2 regions of the Paenibacillus sp. JNU01 genome follow, and region 1 is predicted to be linked to the other one. Evidence: riboswitches for the same ligand, from Rfam matches in the RefSeq annotation. Region 1 holds a riboswitch; the other holds the start of a gene.
The links. Region 1 has a riboswitch for glycine ahead of sdaAB (L-serine ammonia-lyase, iron-sulfur-dependent subunit beta). Riboswitches for the same ligand answer to the same signal wherever they lie in the genome.
Positions count from the first base shown of each region.

Region 2: it holds a riboswitch for glycine, as region 1 does, so the genes downstream of both, gcvT (glycine cleavage system aminomethyltransferase GcvT) here and sdaAB (L-serine ammonia-lyase, iron-sulfur-dependent subunit beta) in region 1, are expected to answer to the same signal.

Region 1 is NZ_CP169723.1:4,532,763-4,537,191, forward strand. It holds gene NLBNIHML_RS19845 (phosphotransferase enzyme family protein) at 210-1,187, shown strand; glycine riboswitch at 1,541-1,663, shown strand; glycine riboswitch at 1,668-1,802, shown strand; gene sdaAB (L-serine ammonia-lyase, iron-sulfur-dependent subunit beta) at 1,915-2,604, shown strand; gene sdaAA (L-serine ammonia-lyase, iron-sulfur-dependent, subunit alpha) at 2,594-3,571, shown strand; gene NLBNIHML_RS19860 (alpha-glycosidase) at 3,745-4,429, opposite strand, start outside.
Region 2 is NZ_CP169723.1:2,359,850-2,364,278, forward strand. It holds gene NLBNIHML_RS10235 (PTS mannitol transporter subunit IIBC) at 1-1,226, opposite strand, end outside; gene gcvH (glycine cleavage system protein GcvH) at 1,646-2,038, opposite strand; glycine riboswitch at 2,382-2,504, shown strand; glycine riboswitch at 2,508-2,607, shown strand; gene gcvT (glycine cleavage system aminomethyltransferase GcvT) at 2,826-3,962, shown strand; gene gcvPA (aminomethyl-transferring glycine dehydrogenase subunit GcvPA) at 3,959-4,429, shown strand, end outside.

The DNA of each region.
Region 1 (4,429 bases):
CAACAGACAGAGAGATGAAGAAATAAATAGAGACAGAAGCACAATGCCTGGACGTTTGTTCGGGGGTTGTGCTTTTTATTTTATAATTACAGTGGGATTTTCTGTATGCAGGATCAACATTATGCTACGATATTTAGTACGAAGATAGCGTTTACATAAATTTAAAGGAGATGTTGATAATCACTACGGATCAGAGGTCTTACGACCATGTGGCAGCACAGGTCATACAGAATTATGCGATTGAAAAACCTGTCGTTTCCTATATTCGTCATAACGAGAATCTGACGTATCATGTCGTTGATGAAGCAAGCGGGCAGAAGTATCTGCTCCGTATCCATCAAGCAGCATATGCAAGTATGTCAGGCATTCAGCACACGCCTTCTGCATTGGAGGCAGAGATGGACCTGCTTCATGAGTTAAATGCAACAACAGCATTACGCGTCCAACATCCGGTACGCAATGTATCGGGAGATTGGGTCACGTTATGGACAATTGAAGAAGGTAAAGAAATCTGCTGTACAGTACTGGAGTGGATTGAGGGCAGGGACATCCAACAGGGAGAACGCCTGACAACAGAGCAGATATATGATCTTGGTGCTCAGCTGCAGATGCTTCATCAATATGGACGTGTGGAGAATCAGACAGATCGAACTAAGGTACGCCCGGCATATGGTAATGTCCATGAGAATTTGGTCATGCTAGGGCAGCTGGAAGAGGGGGTCCGATTGGGAATTTTTACAACGGAAGACTTCGATCTGCTTCGGGAGACGTTTGAGAACATTAACGAGCAGTTAGGAGCGTACCCTCTCGATGAAAAGACCTGGGGCGTTATTCATGGAGATATTACTCGCAATAATCTGCTGATCACGAATCAGGGGATGTCCATGATTGATTTTTGTCTACACGGTTATGGTTATTATCTTTTTGATGCCGGAGGGGCAGCGCTTATGTTCAATCGGGAGGAACGTGACGTATTCTTATCTGGATACACAAAACAGATCGCACCACTGACGGATCGAGATATCCGTTTAATGGAAGGGTTCATGCTGATCTTTACACTTGGTTATTATGCTTTTCAGATGGCGAACGAGTCTAGGCACGAATGGATGAAAGATCGCATGCCGAAGTTATGCAGCAAGTATTGCAGACCTTATGTACAGAACGAGAGTATCTTCTACGAACTGTGAATTATAATTCAGATGTGCAGATCCGGAAGGGCTATGAACAGGTAGTTCAAAAATTATGGTTGCCTGAATACCCGAACAGTTTCGTGGATAATATCATAAATAGTAGTAAGCGCTTTATGAATTGAAGGGAAATGAAATAATCTGTTTAAAAAGTTTATTTTACCGAATTAATGTGATGAAAGCTGACAAAATATTCTGGTTTTCATCGAATCAATCGAAAATGAAGGAAATACATCCAAAGAAATCGTTAAGTTTGTTGACACTGATCTTCCGGTCGATTAATCTTAATGAAGAAGAATGAACGATTTCCATTACTGTTCTGACATACGCTCAGAATGGTTCCATACAGCGGATGATAACGAGCGGGAGAGACCTGAGTTAGCCGAGCAATGGCTAGTGTTCAGGCACCGAAGGAGCAAGCTGCTGCGCACCCGGCCCAGTGGTTAATCTCTCAGGTAAATGTACCATCGTTGGACGCAACTCTGGAGAGTGCGCGAACTGCGCCACCCAAGGGGTATATGATCAGTCAGTCTGGTGACTTGTCTGCAATTGCAGGGCATGCACCCTGTCGTGAGACACTGCTGATCGTGAAACTCTCAGGTATCGAGGACAGAGAGAGGGCCTGTGGCCTTCTTCTGTCCTTTTTTGATGTCATCATTCAGTAATAAAGGAACATTATGGCATGGGATCTGGATGGAAATGACGAATACAATTGGAGGGTTATAAGGTGCGATTTAAAGATGTTTTCTCAATTATTGGTCCGTCGATGACGGGGCCTTCAAGTTCACATACAGCTGGAGCAGCAAGACTGGGAAGAATTGCGCGTCAGTGGCTAGGTTGTACGCCTGAACGTGCCCGGCTGACGCTCTACGGTTCATTCGCTGATACGTATCAGGGCCACGGAACTGATCTGGCGCTGATCGGCGGTCTGCTGGATTATGTTACAGACGATCCGCGTATCCCGGATGCGGAGCAATACGCAGAGGAAGCGGGTATGGAGGTTGAGTTTTATACAAGCGGTCTGCCTGCTCCTCATCCCAATACGGTCAAAATTGAGTTGTGGCATGAAGGGCGTACATGTTCCTTAATCGGTGCTTCTATTGGTGGTGGTAGTGTGTCGGTGCATGCGATGAATGATTTTCGTGTCCAGATTAGTGGTGAGTTTCCGACACTCGTGCTGCGACATGCAGACAAGGCAGGGGTGCTTGCCTCGGTAACGTCCACGATCAGTTCATCTGGGGTTAACATCGGGTATATGCAGGTGGATCGGAAAGCCCGTGATGGCGAAGCACTTACTGCGATGGAGATGGACGGCGTGCCGAATCCTGATATGCTCAAGCGTCTAAAAGAGCTGGATCATGTACTGGACATTCGTGTCATCGATTTGAAGAGAGGAGTTGATTCGGATGCGATTTAAACATTTACATGAACTGAATACGATCTGTACAGCGGAATCCAAAACGATTGCTCAATTGATGATCGAGGAGCAGGTTCAGGAGACCAATACACCGGAAGCGGATGTTGTGAAACAGATGTCTGAATATTATCAGGTGATGAAGGAAGCAGTGCGTAAAGGGTTAACGGAAGATACCACATCACGTAGTGGATTAACGGGTGGAGACGGTAAAAAAATGGCCGAGTACATTCGCAAAGGTGAGACTTGCTCAGGAGATGCTTCCGCACTTGCCATGGCGTATGCCCTGTGTGTATCTGAAGTGAATGCCTCTATGGGCCGGATTGTGGCAACACCTACAGCCGGTTCCTGCGGCATCATCCCTGGTGTTTTTATCAGCTCACAGGAGCGATTTGGCTGGACGGACGAACATTTGGTGAATGGGTTGTTCTGCGCGGGAGCGATTGGTTATGTTATTGCCAACAATTCATTTATCTCTGGTGCAGAAGGTGGCTGTCAGGCAGAAGTGGGTTCCGCGATCGGCATGGCTGCGGGTGCCATGGTTGAACTGCGTGGAGGTACACCGGAACAGGTCGTTCATGCCGTTGGTCTAGCGTTAAAAAATACACTGGGCCTGATCTGCGATCCGGTCGCAGGTCTCGTTGAAATTCCATGCATCGTACGTAACGGACTGGGTGCCGTTACGGCGCTGGCTGCGGCCGACATGGCATTGGCCGGAGTGCGTAGTGCTATTCCGTCAGATGAAGTCATCGACGTGATGCTGGAAGTAGGCAGTGCGATGCCGAGCCGCCACCGGGAGACAGCCCAAGGCGGGTTGGCTCAGACACCAACGGGTCGCAAAATGATGCAGAAGCTGGCTAAACCGAAGGCCAAGCGTGCAGAGCCTGAGACGGAGTCGAAGCCAGCGGATGCTGACACAACTACAAGTGGGGCGGATACTGTTCAAGCGGAAACGGACCCTCAGGTTTAATCTGAACGGGGGTCACCGAGGAATAACCAGTGACATGATGATGTATAACGGCGATATAAAAACAAGCGTCCGCGAACCCGAATTCGGGTTCTGCAGGACGCTTGTTTAATGCCGCCAAATGATGTGAAGCTAGGCTACTTATAAGTGACTTCAGATATATTTGTATTATGAATCTAGTCCTGGCTTACAGCCGTACTCAGTACGGCATATCCATACGCGGGCAATTCAATGGCAAACACGCCATCATCCTTGGCGGTACGATGGTTTCCACCGAATAGCTCGGTCCATTCCTCGTCACCCGCCTCCAGCTCGACAATAGCCGTCTCTTCCGAGCGATTGAACAGAACCAGAATGCGTTCCTCTTCATTCTGCCGTTCGAATACCAATTGGCTGCCATCCGAGCGAGCCTGCAGGAAACGAACGGTGCCTTCTGCACGCAGGGCAGGATGAGCATGACGCAGGGAGATCAGTTTCTGATAAAAGTCTAGCAGCTCACGGTCCTGCTTCGCTTCATCCCATTCCATGCATTTACGGCAGCCCGGATCATGGTCACCGTCCATGCCAATCTCGTCTCCGTAATAGATGCACGGCGCGCCCATGTAACTGAACTGGAATAACGCAGCTAGCTTCATCTTGCGCTGGTCGCCTTCACATAGCGTGAGCAGCCGCGGGGTATCGTGACTGTCCAGCAGGTTGAATGCAACTTCGCTGGCTTGAAGCGGATAACGGGATAATTGCCGACCGATGGAGTTCGCGAACTGTTCGGCATGCATTGTATTTTTTACAAAGAAAGCATTCACGGCATCGGTAAACGGATAGTTCATGGACGCATCGAACTGGTCGCCTTGCAGCCAGGAA
Region 2 (4,429 bases), 2.2 Mb from region 1:
GACCCCATGCCTGCATCACAGGAGAAGACAATCTTCTTCACATCTGTTTTCACTGTAGAAGAAGCCTTATCTGAAGCTCTGTCTGCTTCACGATGACTAGCTGTAATGCCAGCGTTCGGTACGTTTCCTTGACTCTTCATGTCTTTCATCCGACTGGATGCGGACTCCAAATCTTCGTCCTTTTGTTTACCCGTTTTCAGCAACACTGCTGCAATCAAGAATGAAACGACTGCTGCTACAAGCACCCCTGCGAGCATTGGAAGGTATCCACCTTTTGGTGTTAACAGGAAATACGCGATAATACTACCCGGTGATGGTGCCGAAACAAGTCCTGCTCCGGTGAGCATGAATGTTAATGTACCTGCGACGCCACCCGCGATTGCGGCAAGAATCAGAATCGGTCTCATCAGAATATAAGGGAAGTAGATCTCATGAATTCCCCCGAAGAAATGAATGATAACGGCACCTGGTGCAGAAGATTTGGCCATTCCGCGTCCGAAGAAGCAGTAAGCAAGCAAGATACCAAGTCCCGGACCCGGGTTGGATTCAAGCATGTATAGAACAGATTGTCCTAATTCTCTTGCCTGATCTGTTGCAATTGGTGTTAGAATACCGTGGTTGATTGCATTGTTCAGGAACAACACTTTACCTGGTTCGATAATCAGGTTGACCAGCGGTAGCAAGCCCAGATTCATCAGACCTTGCACACCGGCAGACAATACTTTGCTAATCGCTTCTACAGCTGGCCCAATACCCAGTAGAGCAAAAATCCCCAAGATCCCGCCAATAATACCGGCTGAGAAGTTGTTAACCAGCATTTCAAATCCGGCTTTAACTTTACCTTCAATGGATTTATCGAACTTTTTGATGATCCATGCTGCCAGTGGTCCGGCAATCATGGCACCGAGGAACATCGGAATATCACTACCCACGATGACCCCGATGGTCATAATGGCACCTACGACACCACCACGCTGACCATGCACCATCGTACCCCCGGTGTAACCAATTAACAGTGGGAGCAAATATTTAATCATTGGATCAACTAACTGTGCTAGTGTCTCGTTAGGGAACCAGCCTGTTGGAATGAACATGGCCGTAATTAATCCCCAAGCGATGAACGCTCCCATATTCGGCATGACCATACCACTCAGGAATCGGCCAAAACGTTGCACACCTACCCGTAGCCCACCTTTGGAATTGGACGATTGGTCCAAATTACTCATTGTATTATCCTCCTTGGATCAAGTGATTATGACTTATGAAAGGGGTATCATTTCTCCCCTGCTGTAATCCTAAGCGAGAATGCTCTCCTGTTCAATGAAATGAAAGCGTACTTTCGTCATGAACAATGATGACAACATTAGGTTATGTAATCGTTTTTATTGATGCATAATGGCTAAAACCATTGGTACACAAGGCTTTTCCTGCCTATGACTTTTGTCATTTCCAGCATCATTTTCTAACCTATAGCTTGGTCCAATCAGGTGATTTACATCCCTAATCTGCCTCGATCCCTATTCAAAACCATTCCTGGAAAGCACAAAAAACCTGTGCAAGCATCCGGCTCACACAGGTCGAAACAATATGAAGCTAATTTCATTATTTTATAAAGTATATGTTAATAAGTACAAGTCCGTTGAGCCTATTCTTCCGTATGTTTACGATACGCATCTGCATTCATCAATGTAGACAACGCTGCTGTCAGATCTCCCTCAACACGGATCTCAATCATCCAGCCTTCCTCGTAAGGAGAACTGTTCACAAGTTCAGGCGAGTCCTGCAACGAATCATTCACTGCAATAATTGAACCTGTGACGGGAGAGAACAAGTCCGACACCGTTTTGACCGATTCAATCGTTCCAATGCTGTCTTCTGCTTTTACATTGGATTCAAGGTCAGGCAATTCCACAAACACAATGTCACCCAGCTGATGCTGCGCGAACTCGGTAATGCCAATACGTACAGTATCCTCCCCTACGGTTTGCACCCATTCGTGCTCTTCACTGTACAGGAAATCACTTTTCAATTCGCTCATCGATATCCGCCTCGCTTTTCATTAATGAGTGCATGCGTTCTTTGACCTTAACCTTTTTCCCAGAACATAGCGTATGATATTTCGGATTCAAATGTCAAGATACCTCACAATTTATTTGATAACGGCCTCTCCAAACCGTAACCTAAATACACTCTTTCTACATATACTGGTGAAAACTAGAATAGTAAGCGCAGTCTTTTTAAATACACGAACAATATCATTTAAAATATAATAAATATTCGGTTTTGATTCAATATCAATGATATCGTTCTTGACATCAGTAGTGGATTCACGTTTTAATGAGGAGAGTAAATGTGTTTAATGGACTATGTTATACCCGCGGATGAATGTAAAGGGAGAGATTACCCGTGACACCCGATTCGGGATGTACATGAGGTAACGCCGAAGGAGTAAACCACCGATAAGCGGGGGTGAATCTCTCAGGCAAAAGGACTTTTACGGGACGCAACTCTGGAGAGCATCTATTCGCCCTGTACGGGCGTTATGATCACCCAAGGGGAAACCTGTTGTAAATACAGCGGGGTAACTCTCAGGTACAAGGGACAGAGCCTTAGAATACAGCGTGCTACTTGGCATGCCGATTCTTTGGCCTGTCCTTTTCCTTTTTCCCAAAAAAACGAAAAACAGGATTTCAATCGGCGCTGCCATAGTTGCCTTACCATACTTATCTACGAATGACTTCTAGCTGAAAAATTAAAAAATACCCTGGTTCATTGATCCACGATTGCATATTCGGCCGTTTGACGGCCCATGACGAGGTGATTTGATGTCCGATTTGCTTAGAACACCACTCTTTCCCCTGTATCAGCAATACGAAGGCGTACGGTGCATTGATTTTGGAGGCTGGGAGCTTCCGGTGCAATTCAGCGGAATCCAGAAAGAACATGAAGCGGTGCGTGAGCGTGCTGGACTGTTTGATGTATCCCATATGGGCGAATTCACTGTACAGGGTGAGCAGGCTGAAGTTTTTTTGCAACAAATGACAACCAATGATGTAACCACGCTGGTTCCCGGTCAAGCCCAGTACACCCTGATGTGTTATCCAGATGGTGGTGTGGTGGATGATCTGCTCGTGTATAAGCTGGAAGATCAGCATTATATGCTCGTCGTTAACGCCTCCAATATCGACAAGGACTGGGCGTGGCTGCAAGAGCACTTGATCCCTGGCGTAAACATGACCAACGATTCGGAGCAGACGGCGCTACTCGCCCTGCAAGGTCCACTGGCTGTGGATATTATCGGAAAAGTTACCGAAACGGATGTATCCACGATTGAACCGTTTCGTTTTGTGCAGGATGCCGAAGTCTGTGGAGTAAAATTGCTGTTGTCCCGTACCGGTTATACCGGTGAAGATGGCTTTGAACTATATGTTCCTGCGGATCAGGCCGCTATGGTCTGGAATGGATTAATGCAGGCTGGAGAAGAGCACGGGCTGGTTCCCGCTGGACTTGGTGCAAGGGATACGCTGCGTTTTGAAGCCAAGCTGCCTCTGTATGGGCAGGAATTATCTGCAACGATCTCTCCGCTAGAAGCTGGCGTTGGTATGTTTGTGAAACTGAATGCTGGACCTTTTATCGGACACGAAGCCTTGTTACAGCAAAAAAATGACGGGCCCGCCCGTAAACTGGTCGGCATCGAAGTGCTGGAGCGCGGTATTCCTCGCCCCCACTATCCGATTTACGCCGAAGGCGTACAGATCGGTGAAGTGACAACAGGCACGCAATCACCTACATTGAAGCGTAATCTGGGGCTTGCCCTCATCGACAGCAAATACGCTGCGCTGGGAACCCCGCTTGAGATTGAGATCCGAGGGAAGAAACTGAAAGCCGAGGTCGTAAAGACCCCTTTTCATAAACGGACACGTACGTCAAAGACACTTACTCAAGGAGCTGATCAATCATGAGCAAGCACCGCTACATTCCCATGACAGAACAGGATCAGAGTGCCATGCTCGCAACCATCGGTGTGGATACGCTGGAGGAACTGTTTCAGGACATTCCTCAGGAGATTCGTTATCAGGGCGAGCTGCCCGTATCCTCCAAACTTGATGAATATGCGCTGACACGGCACATGTCCAAACAAGCTGGTGCCAACGCCAATTTCGAAACACACGCCAGCTTCCTCGGCGCAGGCATATACGATCATCATGTTCCTTCCGTCATCAATCATGTCATTTCACGTTCCGAGTTCTACACTGCCTACACACCTTATCAGCCTGAGATCAGTCAAGGTGAACTACAGGCCATTTTCGAATTTCAATCCTACATTTGTGAATTAACCAGTATGGCTGTAGCCAATGCCAGTATGTATGACGGCGCAACCGCCTTTGCTGAAGCAGGTAATCTGGCCGCAGCGGCAACTCGTCGCAAA